3 regions of the Faecalibacterium sp. Marseille-P9590 genome follow, and region 2 is predicted to be linked to each of the others. Evidence: predicted binding sites of a transcription regulator. Region 2 holds the regulator's gene; each other region holds the start of a gene.
The links. The regulator HrcA, encoded in region 2, represses chaperone genes, less so after heat shock. The targets are predictions, from matches to a motif close to TGTTAGCACTCNNNNNNNNNGAGTGCTAACA.
Positions count from the first base shown of each region.

Region 1: J3349_RS01870 (Hsp20/alpha crystallin family protein) is a predicted target of HrcA. The motif match lies at 3,023-3,053, and genes of this name have one in related genera.
Region 3: clpB (ATP-dependent chaperone ClpB) is a predicted target of HrcA. The motif match lies at 2,598-2,628, and genes of this name have one in related genera.

Region 1 is NZ_JAFREF010000001.1:372,508-377,006, forward strand. Features, by position in the region: gene J3349_RS01860 (binding-protein-dependent transport permease) at 189-347, opposite strand; gene ade (adenine deaminase) at 505-2,244, opposite strand; gene J3349_RS01870 (Hsp20/alpha crystallin family protein) at 2,425-2,889, opposite strand; gene J3349_RS01875 (ADP-ribosylglycohydrolase family protein) at 3,123-3,926, opposite strand; gene J3349_RS01880 (vWA domain-containing protein) at 3,989-4,499, opposite strand, start outside.
Region 2 is NZ_JAFREF010000008.1:10,251-14,749, forward strand. Features, by position in the region: gene dnaK (molecular chaperone DnaK) at 1-897, opposite strand, end outside; gene J3349_RS09600 (nucleotide exchange factor GrpE) at 990-1,616, opposite strand; gene hrcA (heat-inducible transcriptional repressor HrcA) at 1,613-2,686, opposite strand; gene J3349_RS09610 (stage V sporulation T C-terminal domain-containing protein) at 2,876-3,418, opposite strand; gene J3349_RS09615 (aminoacetone oxidase family FAD-binding enzyme) at 3,663-4,499, shown strand, end outside.
Region 3 is NZ_JAFREF010000012.1:53,592-58,090, forward strand. Features, by position in the region: gene clpB (ATP-dependent chaperone ClpB) at 1-2,529, opposite strand, end outside; gene cysK (cysteine synthase A) at 2,795-3,727, opposite strand; gene J3349_RS11975 (RrF2 family transcriptional regulator) at 4,003-4,434, shown strand; gene J3349_RS11980 (FKBP-type peptidyl-prolyl cis-trans isomerase) at 4,493-4,499, opposite strand, start outside.

The DNA.
Region 1 (4,499 bases), on a different contig from region 2:
CGGTTTCCTTGCTAGCTGCAAATCGATCCATCATACCAACTCACAAAAAGTGCTTCCGCACCATTGCAGAGTAATTATCATACGGATAAAAACAGTTTCTGCAATTCATCGGCCGTGAAATCTTTTGTTTGTTTATACTCGATTTCCATGATGCACCCCTTTATAACTTCCACAAATGCGAAGTTGTCTTACTTCTTGTCATTGAAGTAGATGATAAAAGCACCCATTACTGCAATAGCAATGAGCAATCCAAACTCAACCCAATTACCTAAAAGTTCAAGTCCTACGACCGTACCTAAATAACCAACAATCAATGTAACGATTGCTGCCAAAATCGCTTTACCCATATAATCACACTCCTTTGTCAAATTCCGATTTATCAAATAAGAATTTCCGTCAATTTTTCTCTTGATGCGGCTCGCTTCTAAGAGTAGGAACGAACTGTTCTGTTGCCGGAGACCGACCATTCGGGTCGGTCTCCGGCAGTATTTTTGTTATCGCGTATTAAAAAACAGCCGGAACGACTTTCTGCTGCGCTACATCGATGATGCCGTATGTATTCAGTCTGAGTTTGGGAATGACCGGAAGGCTGACGAAGGCGAGGGTCATAAAAATGCCGATGTCTTCCGCCACGCCATGTGCCTTGAGGGCATCGTTCAGCGCCTGCATTTTCGCCGCAACGCTCTCTGCGCTTTCGGTGCTCATCAATCCGGCCACCGGAAGCGCAAGTTCTGCCACGACCTGTCCATCTGCCACAAACGCAAGTCCGCCTTTGTTTTTCCGCACAGTGTTGCCGGCCAGCATCATATCGGTATCGTTGTCCCCTGCCACGATCAGGTTATGGGAATCATGTGCGATGCTCGATGCAACGGCTCCGCATTTCAGGCTGAAGTTTCCTAAAAAGCCAATGCCCACATGGCCGGAGTGATGATGCCGCTCAAAAACGGCCAGTTTTACGATGTTGTGTTCCGGGTCCACACCGGGAGCTTTGCCCGGATGCCGTTGGAACGGGATGATTTTTTCCTCCGTAAGCAGCTCGCCCCGGTTCAGGCAGATGACACGCTCCTGCTCCCCGCTCCCCCGAAGTTCCAAATCCTCCAGTGTGATTTCATCCAAATCGAACGAGTTCATGACGCGTGCAAAGCGCGCATGGTCGATTTCAAGCGATGCGGGTTTCAGCGTTTTTCCGTGCTCGGCCACCAGCGTGCCATTCTTGTAAACCCGTTCGACCGTAAAGGATTCAAAATCCGATACTACAATGAGGTCGGCAGCATACCCCGGTGCCACGGCACCGTGCTGCTTTAATCCAAAATACTGTGCCGGAACCAGCGTCGCCATTTTGACGGCCACTGCTGGGTCTGCGCCCAGCCGGATCGCTTTACGGATGTTGGAATCGATGTGTCCGCTGTCCAGCAGGTCACCGGGGTGCTTATCATCCGTCACCAGCATACAGCGGCTGCAATAGGGCTCCCGGAACAGCGGCATCAGGGCCTCCATATTTTTGGCAGCCGTTCCTTCCCGGATCATGATGTATTGTCCACGCCGGAATTTTTCCATGGCTTCCTCGATGTTGGAGCACTCGTGATCGGACTGAACACCTGCCGCAATATAAGCATTCAGGTCCTTATCGCTCAAGAGCGGCGCATGGCCATCCACGATCTTTCCCGCTTCGGTGCAGTCGCGGATCTTCTGCAGGATCTTCGGGTCACAGCGCACCGTCCCATAGGCATTCATCAGCTCCGCAAGCCCCAGCACGCGGGGATCGCCGTAGTAAGGCCGGAGCTGTTCTGCGTTCAGCACCGCACCGGATTCATCCAGATCCGTGGCCGGAACACAGGAGGGCAGCATGAAATAAACCGAAAGGGTCAGATTTTTTGTCGTTTCCAGCATAAAATCCAAGCCTTCCAGCCCCGCAACGTTCGAGATCTCGTGTGGGTCTGTGACCACCGCAGTGGTACCGTGGGGCAGCACTGCCTGCTCGAAAGCCGGACCACAGAGCATGGAGCTTTCGATGTGGATATGCCCATCGATCAGGCCCGGGCAGACATATTTGCCGTGCAGATCAACTTCTTTCCGGCCATGATACGTGCCCACGCCCACGATCGAATTTCCGCTGATGGCAATGTCAGCGGTGTCGATCTCATCGGTAAACACATTGACAATTCTGGCATTTTTCAAAACCAGATCAGCCAAAGCATCTCCTCTGCCTGCCGAGATCCGGCGTTTCAGCTCATCAGACTGCATAGAAACATCTCCTCTCTCTGAAGTTCGATTTTCTCACCTGTGGATTGGTTCTGCCATTATTCTACCACGCCTTGCCGCTGCGGAAAAGATGTCGGGAAACAAAAATGGCCCCGGAGGGCTTGTTACAGCTCTCCGGGGCCACCTTATGTGCGTTGTGCCTTGGCGCACACGACCGGCGTTTTACTCGATTGCAATCAGATTCGGGTTCTCAGGCAAAGCCTTCGTCTGCTGAGGAGCAGGCAGCTCGATGTGCAGGACACCATCCTCGAACTTTGCGTGGATGTCTTCCTTCTTCACATCGCCCACGTAGAAACTGCGCGCGCAGGTGCCGGAGAAGGATTCGCGCCGCAGATAGCGGCCCTTCTTATCCTTTTCATCGTTGCTGTGGCTGCGCACTGCCTGAATGGTCAGGTAGCCGTCGTTCAGATCCATCTGAACGTCTTCCTTCTTGCAGCCCGGCAGGTCAACAGCTACTTCGTAGCCATTGTCCGTCTGTTTGACATCGGTCTTCATCATGTTTGCACCACGCTTACCAAAGGCACCACGAGCCTCACGGTTCATAGCACGTTCCAGTGCAGCGTCATTCCAGAACGGATCGAAGAAATCATCGAACAGGTTTTCATGGAAAACAGTCGGCATAAGCATAAATCATTCCTCCAATCCCGGCGTTCGGGTCGGGGCAAAAAATCTGAAGCGTCCACTCGGAAAGGCTTTCCGGAGAGCCTTGCAGCTCTCCTTTTGCCCTTCCTCCTGAGCACGCCACTGTTATAGCACCGTTAATTAGCAATGTCAATAGAAGAGTGCTAAAATTCACGAAAGAATAATACTTTTATAAAATCCTATGCAATCTTTTCAAAATTCAGTCGTATCATCGCATTTTATATCATCTTGGCAATCATGAAGCACAACAGTTCATATGCTTCCCGGATGTCCTCCGGCAGACGTTTCAAAGTCTCGTCCCGCAGTTCCTGCGGCATCCCGTAAAAAGCTTCGGCAATGCCGCCGGTGATGCAGGCAAGGGTGTCGCTGTCGCCGCCCAGAGAGGCCGCATTGCGAAGTGCATCCTCAAAACTGACGCTTTCCAGAAAAGCAATGATTGCTTCCGGCACAGTTTCCTGACAGGTCTCCACATGATGATAGGTCGGCCGAATTTCATCGCAGGTACGGTTCAGGTCATAACCGAAGGTCTGCTCCACATATTGTTTGATTTCCGGCTTGCTGTGGCCGGTACGGGCCAGAAAAATCACTGCCGCCGTGGCCTGCGCGCCTTTGATGCCCTCCGGGTGGTTGTGGGTAACTTCAGCGGTCACTTTTGCCATTTCCAGCGTTTTGTCCAGCGTATCGAACAGCCAGCCCGCTGCCGACACCCGCATAGCCGAGCCGTTACCGAAACTGCCATAGGGATTCGGATTTTCTGCGTGCAGCCACCGGCGGAACATCCCGCCGTAACCGGCATGGGGATATTCACGGCCCCAGAACCGCATTTCATGCTGCACTGCACAAAATGTTCTCTCCGGCAGACCCTTTCCATCAATCAGACCAACTGCCACCGCAGCGGTCATGACGGTATCATCGGTGAAGTGCGATTTCTCGCTCAGCAGCGGAAAATCCTTGTGCTTGTAATTGTTGTGGTCAAATTCATAGGGACTGCCCACGATGTCACCCAAGATTGCTCCTAACATGGCTGTTTCCTCCCTTACCTATGATACCGCTTCTGGAAATCAGCTTCGATTTGTTCTTTCCACTATGCGCCGATGGACGCGCAGCAGGGTGCCTCCCGCATCCGGGAGACTGTCTCGCTGACAACGTGGTAGTTGACCGCCACGCCCTGTGCGTCATTCTCAAACCGCACAGCCCGGTCAGACGAGATGCCGAAGCGGGCAGCTTCCTTCACGGCGTCCATGTTGGCACCGAGGAACAGGAACTCCCAGCCGTACTGCTCTTTTTCCCGCTCGATCATCCGGCGGATCTTCTCATAGCTAAACCGTTTGCTGGCGTTTTCCAGTCCGTCGGTGGTGATGACAAAGATGACCTTTTCGGCACGCTCGTCCTCCGGCAGATGGCGCTGGATATTCACCATCTTTTCCATGCCATAACCAATGGCATCCAGCAGCGCCGTGCAGCCCCGGACGTAGTAGTCCTTTTCGGTCAACGGCGCAACGGCGTGCAGCGGAAAGCGGTCGTGCAGTAGCTGCACCTCATGGTCGAACAGGATCGTGGTCACATTGGCCTCGCCCTCCTGCTCCTTCTGCCGG
Region 2 (4,499 bases):
GCCGGCATCCTGCAGAGCCTTGCGGACAGGGGTCATGGTGCGGTCGACCAGATCTGCGGTCAGCTCGTTGAACTTTGCACGGGTCAGGGTCATATCCAGATGCTTGGGGCCGGTAGCGTCAGCAGTGATGAAGGGCAGGTTGATCTGGCTGCTCATAGCGCTGGACAGCTCGATCTTTGCCTTCTCGGCAGCTTCCTTCAGGCGCTGAGCGGCCATCTTATCCTTGCGCAGGTCGATGCCGTTCTCGGTCTGGAAGGCGTCAGCCATCCAGTCGATGATGCGCTGGTCGAAGTCGTCGCCGCCCAGATGGGTGTCGCCGTTGGTGGCCAGAACTTCGGTGACGCCGTCGCCCATCTCGATGATGGAGACATCGAAGGTGCCGCCGCCCAGGTCGTAGACCATGATCTTCTGGTCATCTTCCTTATCGATGCCGTATGCCAGAGAAGCGGCAGTAGGCTCGTTGATGATACGCTTGACGTTCAGGCCGGCGATGGTGCCGGCGTCCTTGGTAGCCTGACGCTGGCTGTCGTTGAAGTAAGCAGGAACGGTGATGACGGCCTCGGTGACAGGCTCGCCCAGATAAGCCTCCGCATCAGCCTTCAGCTTCTGCAGGATCATAGCGCTGACCTGCTGGGGAGTGTACTCCTTGCCGTTCAGGGTCACCTTGTGGTCGGTACCCATCTGACGCTTGATGGAAGAAACGGTGTTCTCGGGGTTGGTGATGGCCTGACGCTTTGCGACCTGACCGACCAGACGGTCACCGGTCTTGGTGAAGCCAACAACAGACGGGGTGGTGCGGGCGCCCTCGGAGTTTGCGATGACGACGGGCTCGCCGCCCTCCATGACAGCCACGCAGCTATTCGTAGTACCAAGGTCAATACCAATGATTTTGCTCATAAATGAAGTCTCCTCTCAAAAGAACTTGTTTATCTCATGCTTAGATATGAAGCGGATGTCTATATTCAAAACCCCTGCGGGTCTTTGCGGATTTACTCGGCCACCACGACGGTCGCGTGGCGGACGATCTTGTCGCCCAGCTTGTAGCCTTTCTGGTACACCGTGATGACGGTGCCGCTCTCCTGCCCGTCCGGGGCGGGGATCTGCTGGACGGCGTTCATGAAGTTGGGGTCAAAAGGCTTGCCCAGCGCCTCGATCTCCTCTACATGGAGGGCATCCAGTGCCTTGGCGGCTTTGTCCAGCGTCATAGTCACGCCCTTTTTGTAGTTCTCGTCGGTGGTGGGGGCGTTGGCTGCCATTTCCAGCGTGTCCAGGATGGGGATGATCTGGTTCACGGCGAAGGACACGCCATCGTTGAACTTCTGGTCAGCCTCGCGGGTGGAGCGCTTGCGGTAGTTCTCGTACTCCGCTGCCATCCGGAGCAGCTGGTCTTTGGCCTGTGCGGCGTTCTTCTCGGCTGCGTCGAGCTTTGCCTTTACGGCGTCCATCTCGCGTGCCTTCTTATTGAACCAGCCATCTTTCTTCTTGGCGTCTGCGGGTTCTGCCTCGGTCTCCTTCTCGGGGGCTGCGGCGGTCTCGGGCGCTTCCTGAGGTGCGGCTTCGGTCTCCTTTGCTTCCTGCTCGGGAGCTTCTGCCGTCTTTTTGGTCTCTTCGCTCATTCCAGATCCTCCTTATATATCACAGTCCGCCGGGGTGCGGCCATCTGCGGGGTGTCTTTTCGTTTGCCGCTCATGCCCTCGCCAAGCTCGTCGGCAAAGAGGTGGAGCAGCGGCATCAGCTTCTGGAAGGGCATCCGGGTCGGCCCGATCAGGGCCACCGTACCCCACAGCCCGCCGCCTACCAGGTAGCGGTCGCTGACGATGCACAAGCCGGGGATCTGAGGTTCCAGATCCTCACCCAGCAGCACGCTCTCACTGCGGTCTGCCGGGGGTGCGATGATGTGGGCCGCCTGCTCTTCGTCGTTCAGCAGGGTGAGGATGTCGCCCACCTTGCCTTCGAGCTGCGGCCAGTTGAGCAGGTACTGCTCACCGCCCAGAAATACGTGGGGCTGTGCGGAATCCTGCAAAATCGCAGCGGCTGCGCTGATGACCGGAACCAGCTCCGGGTCGATTTGGCTGCACAGCTCTGCCAGCAGCCGGTTGGACAGGTCCACCGGCGCAACGAAGGTCAGGTTGCGGTTGAGCAGCGCGGCCAGCGCAGCGGCGTTCTCGCGGGAGAGGCCGGTGCGGACCCGCGCCACACGGGTGCGAACGTAGCCCGCCGTCGTGACGGCCAGTACAGCCGCCGCGCTGCGGCCCACCTGAACGACTTCGTAGTGGGCGACGCAGAGGTCTTCGGCACAGGGGGTGCTGACGGCCGCGGTGCAGCCGCTGATGGCGGCCAGCGCCTTTGCAGCGCCCTGTGCGAGCTTTTCCGGCTCATGGTCGAGGCTGGCGAAAACGGCTTCGACGCGGGCGCGGGTCACGCGGTCCAGCGGCTGGTCGTCCGTCAGCAGATTGTCGAGATAATAACGGTAGCCTTTGGCACTGGGGACACGGCCCGCGCTGGTGTGGGGCTGCTCCAGCAGACCCAGCTTGGTCAGCGCCGCCATTTCGTTGCGCAGCGTGGCGCTGGACACAGCCATATCAAAATAGTTTGCCAGCACACTGCTGCCCACAGGCTCGCCCTCGAGGCCATACAGCGCCACGATCGCCTGCAAGACTCGCTGCTTGCGTGCATCCATCGTCATAGCGCCTGCCTCCTTTTTGGCTTTCGTTTCTTTAGCACTCCGTCTTCCTGAGTGCTAAGACCATTATAGCCAAAAATTTTCCCCTGTCAATAGCTTCTCGAAAAAGTTTATAAAGATTCATAATTCTGTCATAAACAAAAAAGGGAGCGCCTGCCAGAAACGCAGACGCTCCCTCTATTATAATAATGTTCACTCTTCCATCTGCTTTGCCAGGAACGCTGCCGCCACAGCCACAGCCTTCTGCTGGGCAGGGTCGGGCTGCTGGGTGCGGTCCTCGGCCAGCAGACCCACGGCCCCGGTGACATCCCCTGCCGCGATGATGGGCCACGCGCAAAGCAATGGCCGCAGCGAACCCTCGCAGGGCAGCAGGACATGCTCGGGGTCACCCTCGCTGAGGTAGGGCTTGCGGGACTCCATCACCTTTTCCAGCGGCTGGCTGACGCTGCGGTCGGCAAGGTCGCGCCTCCCCGACCCGGCTGCGGCGAGGATGCGGTCACGGTCAGCCACGAAGGCCGTCAGGGCGAAGCTTCGGCTCAGTACCTCGGCGTACTGCACCGCCACCCCCTGCAGCTCCCCCACCGGGGAATACTTCTTAAAAATGACCTCGCCGTCGCCGGTGGTGAAGATCTCGAGGGGGTCACCGCGGCGGATACGCTGGGTGCGGCGTATCTCCTTCGGGATGACCACCCGGCCCAGCTCATCGATGCGGCGGACGATTCCGGTTGCTTTCATCTGTGTACCATCCTTCCCATTCTGCATTTTCCCATGCTGTGTAGTTATTATGTGGAAGCGGCAGGGAAATATACACCTGCCCGCCCTGTGTTTGCCAAACAGGGGCGGCTATGATACAATGAGCTTATATTTATAGCAGTTTGCGTTTTTAATGCACAAGCAACATCCGCAAACTGCATATCGCAAATATGCTATTTTGATAGGCACTATTTTTGAAAATTGCGATAGAAAGGATGGGCAGAGGATGCAGCAGATTTTGATTTTGGGCGGCGGCGCAGCCGGTCTGGCCGCTGCGCTGGCGGCAGCACAGACCGCAGAGGGCCGCGCACACATCACCGTGCTGGACAAAAACGTGAAGGTGGGCAAAAAGCTTCTGGCCACCGGCAACGGGCGCTGCAATCTCGACAACCGTGACATCACGCCGGAGCGGTACTTCACCAGCAGCCCCAAGGCCCTGCGCCGCCTGCTGAGCGCCGTGGACGAGGCTGCGCCGCTGGCGTGGTTCGAGAGCCTCGGCCTCTACCCCCGCACCGACGAGGCCGGGCGGGTGTACCCGTATTCCAATCAGGCAGCGGACGTACTGGCCCTGCTGGAGCACCATCTGTCGAGACTGGGCGTCGAGGTGCGCACCGGCTGCACCGTCCAGAACCTGAGCCAAAGCCGGGGCGGCTATGCCGTCCAAATCGAGACAGAGGCAGGCCGCGAGACCCTGCGGGCCGACGCCGTCATCTGCGCCATGGGCGGTGATGCCGGCCCTCAGTTCGGCACCGATGGCTTCGGCACCCGGTTCGCCGCCCAGTGCGGCGGACGGATGGCCCCCCTCTATCCCTGCCTGACAGCCCTGCAGTGTGCTCATCCCCGCAAGTCGCTGGCCGGCATCCGGGCCAAGGGCTGCGCCAGCCTGCTGGACGGCGCAGATGGCCGCGTGCTTGCCCGGGAAACGGGCGAGGTGCAGTTCACCGAGTACGGGCTTTCGGGCATCTGCATCATGCAGCTTTCGGGTCTGTTGGCCCCGGGGCGCGGGCCGAAGCGGCCTGTCGCGGCCCTCGACCTCTTCCCTGCTCTGAGTGAAACCGAGCTG
Region 3 (4,499 bases), on a different contig from region 2:
GATGAGCGTCTCCACACGGCTCTGGATGAACCGCTTGATGGGACGTGCGCCGTAGACGCTGTCATAAGAGGAATCAATGATGAAGTCCTTGGCTGCCGTGGTGACGTCCAGCTTGAGGTGCTTGCCCTCGTCCATCCGCTTGCGCAGATCTTCGAGCTGCAGATCCACGATCTTGCGGGTCTCGTCCTTGGTGAGGCTCTTGTAGTAGACGATCTCGTCCAGACGGTTCAGGAACTCGGGACGGAATTTGCTCTTCAGCAGCAGATCGATCTGCTTGCGGGCATCCTCACTCAGCTCGTTGGAGCCCTCGGCGCGGCGCTGCTCCAGGTCGTTCAGGATGATGTCACTGCCGAGGTTGGAGGTCAGGATGATGACGGTGTTCTTGAAGTCCACCGTGCGGCCCTGACTGTCGGTGATGCGGCCATCGTCCAGCACCTGCAGCAGGATGTTGAAGACGTCGGGGTGAGCCTTTTCCACCTCATCGAACAGCACGACGCTGTAGGGTTTGCGGCGGACGGCCTCGGTCAGCTGGCCGCCCTCTTCATAACCGACGTATCCCGGAGGCGCGCCGATCAGGCGGCTGACGCTGAACTTCTCCATATACTCGGTCATGTCGATACGCACCATGTTCCGCTCGTCGTCGAACAGAGCCTGTGCCAGAGCTTTTGCCAGTTCGGTCTTGCCGACGCCGGTGGGGCCGAGGAAGAGGAAGCTGCCGATGGGGCGGTTGGGGTTTGCGATGCCGGCGCGGCTGCGCAGGATGGCTTCGCTCACCTTGGTGACGGCCTCATCCTGGCCGATGACTCTCTTGTGGAGCACATCGTCCAGATGCAGCAGCTTCTCGCGCTCACCCTCCACCAGCTTCTCCACGGGGATGCCGGTCCAGCGGGCCACGATGCGGGCGATCTCCTCGTCGGTCACGCGGTCGCGCAGCAGGCTATCTTCCTTCTTGGCGGCGGCGATCTTCTCTTCTTCTTCCAGCTGTTTCTGCAGCTGAGGCAGCTTGCCGTATTTCAGCTCAGCGGCCTTGTTCAGATCGTATTCGCGCTGTGCCTTCTCGATGGCGGCGTTGGTCTGCTCGATCTGCTCGCGCAGAGACTGCACCTTGCCGATGGCATTCTTCTCGTTTTCCCACTTTGCCTTCATGCTGTGGAACTTATCCTGCAGCTCGGCCAGCTCTTTTTCGAGGTCGCGCAGACGGCTCTGACTCAGAGCGTCGGTCTCCTTTTTCAAGCTGACCTGCTCGATCTGCAGCTGGGTGATGCGGTGGGCGAGGTCGTCCATCTCGCTGGGCATACTGTCCATCTCGGTCTTTATCATGGCGCAGGCTTCATCCACGAGGTCGATGGCCTTATCGGGGAGGAAGCGGTCGGTGATATAGCGGTCAGAGAGGGTGGCGGCGGCGATCAGTGCATTATCGCTGATCTTCACGCCGTGGAACACCTCGTACCGCTCTTTCAGGCCGCGCAGGATGGAGATGGTGTCTTCCACGGTAGGCTCATCCACCTGAACCGGCTGGAAGCGGCGCTCCAAAGCGGGGTCTTTCTCGATATACTGGCGGTACTCGTCCAGCGTGGTCGCGCCGATGCAGTGCAGCTCGCCGCGGGCCAGCATGGGTTTCAGCAGATTGCCGGCGTCCATTGCGCCGTCGGTCTTGCCGGCACCCACGATGGTGTGCAGCTCATCAATGAAGAGGATGATCTTGCCCTCGCTCTTCTTCACCTCATTCAGGACGCTCTTCAAACGCTCCTCGAACTCGCCGCGGTACTTTGCGCCAGCCACCAGAGCACCCATGTCCAAGCTGAACACGGTACGGTCTTTCAGGTTTTCCGGCACATCGCCCCGGACGATACGCTGGGCCAGACCCTCGGCGATGGCCGTCTTGCCGACGCCCGGCTCACCGATGAGGCAGGGGTTGTTCTTCGTTTTACGGGACAGGATGCGGATGACATTTCGAATTTCCTGGTCACGGCCAATGACGGGGTCCAGCTTCTGCTTGCGGGCCAGGTCAACGAGGTCCTGACCATACTTCTGCAGGGCATTGTAGGTGTCCTCGGGGTTGTCGTTGGTCACGCGCTGGTTGCCGCGCACGGCGGTGAGCTGCTGTAAGAACTTATCCTTCGTGATGCTAAAGGCGCGGAACAGCTCGGAGGTGTTCTGGGTCTGCTCGTCCAGCAGGGCGAGGAAGATATGCTCGACGCTGACGTAGTCGTCCTTCATGGCCTTGGCCTCGCGGGCGGCGGCGCTCAGCACCTTGTCGGTGGCCTGCGAGATATAGACCTTGTCGGGGTCACGGCCAGAGCCGGACACCCGGGGCATTGCGGAAAGCTTTTCGGCCACAGCGGCGGAGAAGCTGCCTGCGTCCACATTCAGTTTCTGGAGCAGCTGGGGGATAAGGCCCTGCTCCTGTGTCGCCAGAGCGTGGAGCAGATGCTCCGGCTCCAGTGCGTTATGCTGATACTCCACAGCCAGCTGCTGCGCCGCCTGCAGAGCCTCAAGGGTCTTCTGGGTATATTGATTGGTATTCATAAAGTCAAGCCTCCATTCATACCGGAAGTTGAGATCTGATGTCGGATGAGAGAGATTACATTCTGTTGCTTTAGCACTCTTACTCATCGACTGCTAAAAATATACTCCAAACACGCTGCAATGTCAATAGGCAAAACCCGGAAGAGCCTCAGATTCACAAAAAGTTTGCAAAAATGCAAAAAATCACACCATATCGTCTCACGAAGGCAAACAAAAGGCCCCTGCCGGGCGGAAAGCCACAGCAGGGGCGGAAGGAATGAGAGGATCATTCAGCAAACAGCGGGGTGGACAGATAACGGTCGCCGGTGTCGGGCAGCAGGACGACGATGTTCTTGCCTGCGTTCTCGGGACGCTTTGCCAGCTGGATGGCAGCCCAGACAGCAGCACCGGAAGAGATGCCCACCAGAACGCCTTCCTTGTGGCCGATCAGGCGGCCGGTGGCAAAGGCGTCGTCATTTTCGACGGTGATGATCTCGTCGTAGACCTTGGTGTCCAGCACGTCGGGGACGAAGCCTGCGCCGATGCCCTGGATCTTGTGCGCACCGGCGGTACCCTTGCTCAGGACAGGGGAGGTAGCGGGCTCAACGGCCACGACCTTGACGCCGGGATTCTTGCTCTTGAGGTACTGGCCCACACCGGTGATGGTGCCGCCGGTGCCGACGCCGGCCACAAAGATGTCAACCTTACCATCGGTGTCGTCCCAGATCTCGGGGCCGGTGGTGGCGATGTGAGCCTTGGGGTTGGCCGGGTTGACGAACTGGCCGGGGATGAAGGAGTTGGGGATCTCTTTTGCCAGCTCGTCGGCCTTGGCGATAGCGCCCTTCATGCCCTTGGCACCCTCGCTCAGCACCAGCTCTGCGCCGTAAGCCTTCATCAGCTGGCGGCGCTCGACGCTCATGGTCTCGGGCATCACGATGATGATGCGGTAGCCCTTGGCAGCTGCCACGGCAGCCAGACCGATGCCGGTGTTGCCGGAGGTGGGCTCGATGATGACGGAGCCGGGCTTGAGCTTGCCGGAAGCCTCGGCGTCATCGATCATGGCCTTGGCAATACGGTCCTTGACGGAGCCGGCGGGGTTAAAGTATTCCAGCTTTGCCAGAAGCTTGGCAGAAAGGTCTGCATCCTTCTCGATATGGGTCAGCTCCAGCAGCGGGGTGTGGCCAATCAGCTGGTCTGCGGAAGTATAGATCTTGCTCATAATAGTAAACCTCCCTATTGCGGGCGATGCGCCCGGCTGCACCGGATAAAGCCGGCGTCGTCTCGATGTCCCTCATATTCCCGTTAAACCAATGTGATTTGTGGGTTTGACTGTATTATAGTCTCCTTTGGGGCAGTTGTCAATGAGAAATCGAAAATTTCTGATTGAAAAGTTATAAACCCTGTTGTATAATAGGTTAAAACGAACGGAAGCGTGTTTCGCAGCTGACCCAGCTGCCTCACAATAATAACAGGAAAGAAGAGAAAGGAATGTCTATGATTGTTTCCACCAAGGGGCGCTATGCGCTGCGCGTGATGATAGATTTGGCTGAGCACCGCTCTGAAAAATATGTCCCGCTGAAAGAGGTCGCCGCCCGGCAGGAGATCTCCGAAAAATACCTCGAAAACATCCTCAAGGTTCTGGTGCAGAACGGCTTCCTCGAGGGTCTGCGCGGCAAGGGCGGCGGCTATCGTCTGACCCGCGAGCCCGACCAGTACACCGTGGGTGAGATCCTGACCCTTACCGAGGGAAGCCTTGCACCGGTGAGCTGTCTTGCACAGGGCGCGGCATCCTGCCCCCGGATGAGCAGCTGCCGCACGTATGATATGTGGAAGGGCCTCGATGACCTTATTGAGGACTACTTTGGAAAGATCACCCTTGCCGACCTCGCCGCACCCGATGAGGCAGGCAACGACTATGTTATCTGAATGATGAGCAAAAGAAAATCCCTGCCATCGGCAGGGATTTTCTTATGTGCAGATCGAATCAGGAA